DNA from 4 places in the Stutzerimonas sp. CXK-1 genome. Region 2 is predicted to be linked to each of the others. Evidence: predicted binding sites of a transcription regulator. Region 2 holds the regulator's gene; each other region holds the start of a gene.
The links. Region 2 encodes sigma-54, which starts transcription at its own class of promoters, with help from an activator protein. Its sites were predicted from a motif close to ANTGGCATNNANNTTGCTNT; they were not measured.
Positions count from the first base shown of each region.

Region 1: the regulator sigma-54 is predicted to act here: its motif matches at 1,179-1,198, upstream of flgB (flagellar basal body rod protein FlgB).
Region 3: the regulator sigma-54 is predicted to act here: its motif matches at 783-802, upstream of glnK (P-II family nitrogen regulator).
Region 4: the regulator sigma-54 is predicted to act here: its motif matches at 996-1,015, upstream of nirB (nitrite reductase large subunit NirB).

Region 1 is NZ_CM173217.1:1,396,996-1,399,192, forward strand. Features, by position in the region: gene AC0KXH_RS06630 (chemotaxis protein CheV) at 1-197, shown strand, start outside; gene cheR (protein-glutamate O-methyltransferase CheR) at 230-1,057, shown strand; gene flgB (flagellar basal body rod protein FlgB) at 1,231-1,635, shown strand; gene flgC (flagellar basal body rod protein FlgC) at 1,650-2,093, shown strand; gene flgD (flagellar hook assembly protein FlgD) at 2,109-2,197, shown strand, end outside.
Region 2 is NZ_CM173217.1:3,247,153-3,249,349, forward strand. Features, by position in the region: gene lptB (LPS export ABC transporter ATP-binding protein) at 1-295, shown strand, start outside; gene AC0KXH_RS15505 (RNA polymerase factor sigma-54) at 444-1,949, shown strand; gene hpf (ribosome hibernation-promoting factor, HPF/YfiA family) at 2,029-2,197, shown strand, end outside.
Region 3 is NZ_CM173217.1:528,949-531,145, forward strand. Features, by position in the region: gene AC0KXH_RS02555 (YifB family Mg chelatase-like AAA ATPase) at 1-292, opposite strand, end outside; gene AC0KXH_RS02560 (accessory factor UbiK family protein) at 324-587, opposite strand; gene glnK (P-II family nitrogen regulator) at 978-1,316, shown strand; gene AC0KXH_RS02570 (ammonium transporter) at 1,354-2,197, shown strand, end outside.
Region 4 is NZ_CM173217.1:2,089,788-2,091,984, forward strand. Features, by position in the region: gene AC0KXH_RS09760 (methyl-accepting chemotaxis protein) at 1-837, shown strand, start outside; gene nirB (nitrite reductase large subunit NirB) at 1,235-2,197, shown strand, end outside.

The sequences.
Region 1 (2,197 bases), 1.9 Mb from region 2:
GTTATACGTTGACCACCGAAATCCGCCGCGATCCACGCATGCAGAACATGCACGTACTACTGCATACTTCGCTCTCCGGTGTATTCAACCAGAACATGGTCAAGCGTGTTGGCGCAAACGACTTTCTGGCAAAGTTTCAGCCCGATGATCTCGCCGGGCGCGTCGTGGAACGAATCAGGCAGGCAGATGCAAACTGAGGCTGGGTCCTCGCATTCGACAGTGAGGGAATTTGGTGTCAGTTGATCAGGATTTCGAGCAGTTCCGAACGTTTCTGGAAAAGACCTGTGGGATTCTGCTTGGCAGCAACAAGCAGTATCTGGTCTCCAGTCGGCTCAACAAACTCATGGAGCAGCAGGGTATCAAGAGCCTTGGTGAGTTGGTTCGAAAGATCCAGGCGACTCCGCGCTCGGGCTTGAAGGAGCAGGTGGTCGATGCCATGACGACCAACGAGACGCTCTGGTTTCGCGATACCTACCCCTTCGAAGTGCTCAAGAATCGTGTTTTCCCTGAGTTGGTGAAGTCAGGTGTTGGTCAGCGTCTGCGGATCTGGTCAGCCGCGTGTTCGTCCGGCCAGGAGCCCTATTCCATATCGATGACCGTTGATGAATACGAAAGGGCTGCGCCCAGTCAGCCGAAGCTGGGCGTGCAGATCGTTGCGACCGAGCTGTCGGGGGCTATGCTCGCGGCCAGCAAGGCGGCCGAGTACGACACGCTGGCGATCGCACGCGGGCTGTCGAGTGAGCGGCTCCAGCGCTACTTCGAGCCCAAGGGGCCGGGGCGTTGGGTGGTAAAGCCTGCTGTCCGGGCGCGTGTCGAGTTTCGCGTGCAGAATCTGCTCGACAGCTACGCAGCGCTCGGCAAGTTCGATATCGTCTTTTGTCGCAACGTACTCATCTACTTCTCGGCCGATGTCAAGAAAGACATCCTCAAGCGCATCCACGCCACGCTCAAGCCCGGCGGTTATCTGTTTCTGGGCGCTTCCGAAGCGCTGAATGGTCTGCCCGAGCTGTATCAAATGGTTCAGTGCAGCCCCGGTATCATCTACAAGGCCAAGTGACGGCAAAAAACCGTCACCTCTCGGTCGCTCGGCGGCAAGCAAGGCGGTAATCGCTTGCCGCTTTTGACGCTTCTTCCTACCAACTGAGCAGGCGACCCTTGAATAATCAAGGGCTTGCGCTTGTGGCATGGGCTTTGCTTTTGTCTCGTCAGCGAGTCAATGGAGGCAAGCCGATGAGCATCAGTTTCGACAAGGCTCTGGGCATACACGAGAAAGCCCTAGGGTTCCGTGCGCAGCGCGCAGAGGTCTTGGCCAACAACATCGCCAATGCCGATACGCCGAATTACAAGGCGCGCGACCTCGATTTCAAGACCGTACTTGCGCAGCAGGCTGCCCGCACGCAGGGCGGGTTCGGCGTCGAACGTACCAATGAGCGGCACATCGCCGCTGAAGGTATGGAGTTGGCCGACCCGGCCCTGCGCTTTCGGGTTCCGTCTCAACCTTCGCTGGATCAGAACACCGTCGATATCCAGATCGAGCAGTCCAACTACGCCCAGAATGCGATCGATTTCCAGGCCAGCTTCACCCTGCTCAATAGTAAATTCCGCGGGCTGATGAACGCCCTGCGCGGCGAATAACGGAGCGAACAACCATGTCACTGAGCAGCGTCTTCAACATTGCCGGGACCGGCATGAGCGCCCAGAGCACTCGCCTCAACACGATCTCCAGCAACATCGCCAACGCCGAGACGGTTTCGTCCAGCGTCGATCAGACCTACCGCGCGCGCCATCCAGTGTTCGCCACGATGCTGCAGCAGGCGGGCGGCGACAGCAGCGGTTCGTTGTTCGCCGAGCAGCAGCAGGCAGGCGTTGGCGTTCAGGTGCTCGGTGTTGTTGAAGATCAGGGCGAGCTTCAGGCGCGCTATGAGCCGAATCATCCGGCGGCCGACGAGAAGGGCTACGTCTATTACCCGAACGTCAACGTCGTCGAGGAAATGGCAGACATGATTTCGGCAAGCCGGTCGTTTCAGACCAACGCTGAACTGATGAACACCGCCAAAACCATGTTGCAGAAAGTGTTGACCCTTGGTCAGTGATAGCGAGCGAAGACGATGACGACTACCAGTGGCGTGGGTGCCGGCAGCTCGGTACTGGATCAATACCAGATCGGCAATGACCGCGAGGCCAAGGGCAATGATCT
Region 2 (2,197 bases):
ACGCGTCGAAATCGCTCGCGCGCTGGCAACGTCGCCGAAGTTCATCCTGCTTGACGAACCCTTTGCCGGCGTGGACCCGATTTCGGTCGGCGACATCAAGCAGATCATCCACCATCTCAAGGCCAAGGGCATCGGCGTGCTGATAACCGATCACAATGTGCGCGAGACCCTGGATATCTGCGAGACGGCCTACATCGTCAACGATGGCCGACTGATCGCCGAAGGCGATGCCGAGACGATTCTGGCCAACCAGTTGGTCAAGGAAGTCTATCTGGGCCACGAATTCCGCCTGTGAGCCCCTTTTTAACGGATTAAACGACAACCAGGCCTAGGCAAGGGCTTCGCAGGTAGGCATATAATTTGCTTTCCCGGCGGCGCAACGCGCGCCAGCGATTAGGAACAGGCGCACCAGCGCCGGCATCAAAGGTTCGAAGTCCTCTGCCATGAAACCATCGCTAGTCCTGAAGATGGGCCAGCAGCTGACCATGACGCCTCAGCTGCAACAAGCCATTCGATTGCTCCAGCTTTCAACGCTGGATCTGCAACAGGAAATCCAGGAGGCCCTGGATTCCAACCCGATGCTCGAGCGCGAGGAGGACGGCGACGACTACGACGGCGCCGACCCGATGGCCGAAGCCAGCGAAGCGGGGAGCAGCACCGGAGACAACGACCAGCCTGCTCTCGACAGCCGCTACGAAGAGACCAGCCACTCGGCCGAGAGCCTGGACGATAACGAATGGAGCGAGCGAATTCCCAGCGAGCTGCCTGTCGATACCGCCTGGGAAGATATCTACCAGACCAGCGCCAGCAGCCTGCCGGCCAGCGACGATGACGAGTGGGATTTCACCACGCGCACCCCGACGGGCCTCAGCCTTCAGGCCCACCTGCTCTGGCAGCTCAATCTCACGCCGATGAGCGATACCGATCGCCTGATCGCCACCTCGATCATCGACGGCATCAACGACCAGGGTTATCTGGAAGAAAGCCTGGAAGACATTCTCGCGTCGATCGACCCGGAACTCGATGTGGAGATGGACGAGATCGAGGTCGTTCTGCACCGCGTACAGCAGTTCGAGCCTGCCGGTATCGGAGCCCGCGATCTGCGCGAATGCCTGCTGCTGCAGTTGCGCCAGCTGCCGTCGAACACCGCCTGGCTTGCCGAAGCGCAACGCCTGGTCCGCGACTACCTCGACGTGCTCGGCAACCGCGACTACAGCGCTCTAATGCGTCGCATGAAGCTCAAGGAAGACGAGCTGCGCCAGGTCATCGAACTCGTGCAATCTCTCAACCCCAGGCCCGGCTCGCAGATCGAAGCCAGCGAACCGGAGTATGTCGTCCCGGATGTCATCGTGCGTAAGCACAACGGCCGCTGGCTGGTCGAGCTCAATCAGGAAGCCATGCCGCGCCTGCGCGTCAATCCGCAGTACGCCGGCTTCGTCAAGCGAGCCGATACGAGCGCCGACAACACGTTCATGCGAAATCAGCTGCAGGAGGCGCGCTGGTTCATCAAGAGCCTGCTGAGCCGCAACGAGACCCTGATGAAAGTGGCGACCCAGATCGTCGAGCATCAGCGCGGTTTTCTCGAGCACGGCGAAGAGGCAATGAAGCCCCTGGTCCTGCATGACATCGCCGAAGCCGTCGGCATGCACGAGTCGACCATTTCGCGCGTCACGACACAGAAATACATGCATACGCCGCGCGGCATCTACGAGCTCAAGTACTTTTTCTCCAGCCACGTAAGCACAACCGAAGGCGGCGAATGCTCGTCGACGGCGATCCGCGCGATCATCAAGAAACTGGTTGCCGCGGAAAACCCGAAAAAGCCATTGAGCGACAGCAAGATCGCTGGTTTACTGGAGGCACAAGGCATTCAGGTAGCGCGTCGTACCGTGGCGAAATATCGCGAATCACTGGGTATCGCGCCGTCAAGTGAGCGAAAGCGACTGTAGACGAACACGGCTGGTTCGGAAGGTTTGGATGGCAGACCGAGGTCTGCCTCTTCTGCGGAAAGCAACAAGGAGAAGCAGTATGCAAATCAACATCAGCGGTCTTCATCTGGAAGTGACTGATGCCCTGCGCAGCTATGTCGAGGAGAAGTTCGAGCGGCTTTCGCGCCACTTCGACCGCATCATCAGCGTTCAGGTGTTCCTGCAGGTTGAAAAGCTCAAGCAGAAAGCCGAAGGCACGCTGCATATCG
Region 3 (2,197 bases), 1.4 Mb from region 2:
CCGGCAGCTGGCCGCTGGCGGCGAGGATGCCGAGCGCAATGGCCAGGTCGAAACGGCCGCCATCCTTCGGTAGGTCGGCCGGAGCCAGGTTCAGCGTGATGCGGCGGGCGGGAAAATCGAACCCCGAGGTGAGGATCGCGCTGCGCACGCGGTCCTTGCTTTCCTTGACAGCCGTCTCCGGCAGTCCGACCAGCGCCAGTGACGGCAGGCCGTTGGCCAGATGGGCTTCGACCGTGACCGCCGGCGCTTCGACGCCTATCTGGGCACGGCTGTGGACGAGGGCGAGGGACATTCGATCACTCCTTGATCGTGTCGCGCCCGGCTCATTCGGCCGGTGGCGGCGCGAGTTTTTCTTCCAATGCGGCGACTTTCGCCTCCAGGGCTTCGAGGCGGGCACGGGTGCGCGCGAGTACTACCATCTGGCTGTCGAACTCCTCGCGGCTGACGACATCCAGCTTGCTCAGCGCGCCTTGCAGGATGCCCTTGAGCTGAGCCTCGAACTCGGCGCGTGGCAGCGGGTTTTCGCCATTGAACAGGCGCGAGGCCTGGGAACCGATGGCATCGAGAAAGGCTTTGGGCGGCAACATGAGGGACGTACCTGTTGGTGAACCGGCCCGGCAGTGTAGCACGCGCCCTTGCACCTGCCGCCCGCCGGTCGCTGCACAGAATCCGGGCAACCGCTGCGCTGGCGATGCACTGAGTTGGTGCGTGGGCTGATGACATTTTGCCCTGCGGCTCACCTCGACATGGCTGCAGCGCTTTTACGACGGGGCCTGGGCAAAAGTGGCACCGATTCTGCTTTGCTCCAGCTGCCGGAGCGTTGCAGGTGCACGCCGCCGCAAAGGTCATTGAGCTGGTGGGTGATGTCGGGATGCGCCGCGGCGCCAGCCGAAGCGTTACAACAGCCAGACACTGCGCTTAGACTTGAACCCGGGTTCGTACTTCTGGGGCAAGTCCACCTAAACGGGAGAAGTTTCATGAAACTAGTCACTGCCATCATCAAGCCGTTCAAGCTGGACGACGTACGCGAATCACTGTCGGAAATCGGCGTTCAGGGCATCACCGTAACCGAGGTCAAGGGCTTCGGCCGTCAGAAGGGGCATACCGAGCTCTACCGCGGCGCCGAGTACGTGGTCGACTTCCTGCCAAAGGTGAAGATCGACGTCGCCATCGCTGACGATCAGCTCGATCGCGTCATCGAGGCCATCACCAAGGCTGCCAACACCGGCAAGATCGGCGACGGCAAGATCTTCGTCGTCAACCTGGAGCAGGCGATCCGCATCCGTACCGGCGAAACCGATACCGACGCGATCTAAGCGCCCTCCGAACCCCCCGCCCCAGGAGTAAAACACCATGACTCTGCGTAAATTCGCAGGGCTAGGCGCCCTTTTGTCTCTGTTAAGCCCGAGCCTGGCCCTGGCGCAGGAGGCGACGCTCGATTCAGGCGACACGGCCTGGATGCTCACCGCCACCGCGCTGGTGCTGTTCATGACCATTCCCGGCCTGGCGTTGTTCTATAGCGGCATGGTCCGTTCGAAGAACGTGCTGTCGGTGATGATGCAGTGCTTCGCCATCACCGGCCTGATGAGCATCCTCTGGATGGTCTACGGCTACAGCCTGGCCTTCGATACCACCGGCATGGAAGCGGGCGTGACCAACTTCAGCTCCTTCGTCGGTGGGCTGGAGCGCGCCTTTCTCAGCGGCCTGACCGTCGACAGCCTGGTCGGCGCCTTCCCGGAAAGCGTGTTCATCACCTTCCAGATGACCTTCGCCATCATCACCCCGGCACTCATCGTCGGCGCCTTCGCCGAACGCATGAAATTCTCCGCGATGTTGGTGTTCATGACCGTATGGTTCACCCTCGTCTATGCGCCGATCGCGCACATGGTCTGGGCCGGTGACGGCGGCCTGATGTGGGACTGGGGCGTGCTGGACTTCGCCGGCGGCACCGTGGTGCACATCAATGCGGGCATCGCCGGCCTGGTGGCCTGCCTGGTGCTGGGCAAGCGCAAGGGTTACCCGACCACGCCGATGGCACCGCACAACCTGGGCTACACGCTGACCGGCGCCGCCATGCTGTGGATCGGCTGGTTCGGCTTCAACGCCGGTTCCGCAGTCGCCGCCAACGGCACTGCCGGGATGGCCATGCTGGTGACCCAGATCGCCACTGCCGCCGCCGCGCTGGCCTGGATGTTCG
Region 4 (2,197 bases), 1.2 Mb from region 2:
TCGGCGCTTGCCGACGCGGGCCAGGTAGGCGCCTCTGCCGGACAGTTGCGCGAGGCCACCGCCACCCTGCGCAGCGGCGCGACCGGCCAGCTGGCCGAGGCCGCGCAGATGACCGAGGCCATGCAGCAGATGAGCCTGGCCATCGATGACGTTGCCGAGCATGCCGATCACGCCGCCAAGGCGGCCGCGGATGCCACCCGCCGCGCCACTGAAAGCCGTGCGTCGGTAGGCACGGCGCTGAGCGAGATCGGCCGGCTCGCCGAGCACATCGAAGGGACCGATCAGCGGGTGCAAAGCCTGGTCGCCGAAGTTGCGGAGATCGGTCGCGTGCTCGACGTCATCAGTGCCATCGCTGCGCAAACCAACCTGCTGGCGCTCAACGCCGCTATCGAAGCGGCGCGCGCCGGCGACCAAGGGCGAGGCTTCGCGGTGGTGGCCGACGAGGTGCGCAGCCTCGCACGTCGGACTGCCGAGTCGACCGACGAAATCCAGGGCGTCATCGGCCGCCTGCAACTGCAGAGCCAGCAGGCCAGCCAGGCGATGCAGGAAAGCCGGCAGAGCGTGCAACGCTGCGTCGACGGCAGCCAGACCACGCGCGCGTTGCTGGAGGCCATCGGTGGCGAGATCGAGGCCATCTCGCGGATGAACGAGCTGATCGCTGCGGCCACGCATGAGCAGAGCGCAGTTTGTGCGGACGTCGCCAGCCACCTGCGCAACGTCCAGCATGTCGCCGAGCGCAACGCCGACGATGCCGGTCGGCTGGATGAACAGGCCGGCCAGCTGCACATCCTTTCCAGCCGCCTGGGGGCGATCGGCTCGCGGTTCCAACTGAGCTGATCGCGCCCCCGAATGGGGAGTCGCACGGCCGTGGCGCACTCTCGTGGTTCATGCGCACAGGCCGTGTCGGCCCGGCCGGGGCTGTAGCGACAGCGCTCAGGTGACCCGGCAACGGCTCTGTGCCGCGCCTTTCCAGCCTTCGCCAGCGCTTTTCGGAATCTGGCACGCAACCTGCTAATCCCTAGGCACAGGCCGCTCCCGATGCGAGTGGCAGTCCCGGGTGGTCAGCGTCGACCACCGCGCCCCTAGGCGACGGGACAGTGCGATCCGGGCAACGGGGCTCGGGCGAATCGACACAAGAAACCTACGAATACCAGGCAAAGGCGCCTGGGGCCGGCAACGGCTCCAGGCGCCTTTTTGCTTTGCGGCCCGGCAAGGCCAGGCGGAGGAAAAGGCTGTGAATTCGATCGTCACCCCGATCAAGCGAGAAACCCTGATCATCGTCGGCAACGGCATGGTCGGCCACCACTGCGTCGAGCAACTGGTCGAGCGCGGCGCGCTGGGACGCTACCAGGTGCATGTCTACGGCGAGGAGCGCCAGCGCGCCTACGACCGCGTGCACCTGTCCGAATACTTCGGCGGCCGCGATGCCGAGTCGCTGGCCATGTGCGAGGCCGACTACTACACCAGCCACGGCGTGCAGGCGCACCTCGGCGTGCAGGTGCTGGAGATCGATCGCGAGCGCCGCGAAGTGCTTACCAGCGTCGGCCGCCAGCCTTACGACAAGCTGATTCTCGCCACCGGCTCCTACCCCTTCGTACCGCCTATTACCGGCGCCGAAGGCAATGCCCGGCTGGTCTACCGCACGCTCGAAGACCTCGATGCAATTCGTGCCGCCGCAGCCAGCGCCCGCCGCGGCGTGGTGGTCGGCGGCGGCCTGCTCGGCCTGGAAGCGGCCAATGCGCTCAAGTCCCTCGGCCTGGAAGCGCACGTGGTCGAGTTCGCCCCGCGGCTGATGCCGGTGCAGCTCGACGATGCCGGCGGCGCCGCGCTCAAGGCACGCATCGAGGCGCTGGGCGTGGGCGTGCACCTGTCGCGCGCCACCCAGGACATCATCGTCGGCGAGGAATACGCCTACCGCATGAACTTCCAGGACGGCGACTTCCTCGAGACCGACCTGATCATCTTTTCCGCCGGCATCCGCCCGCAGGACGCGCTTGGTCGCGCCTGCGGGCTGGAAGTCGGGGCCCGCGGCGGCGTGGTGGTGGACAACGACTGCCGCACCTCGGACCGGGCCATCTTCGCCATCGGTGAATGCGCCGCCTGGAACGGCAGCGTGTTCGGCCTGGTCGCGCCCGGCTACACCATGGCCCGCACCGTCGCCGCACAGCTGGCCGGCGAGGCGCATACGCCCTTCACC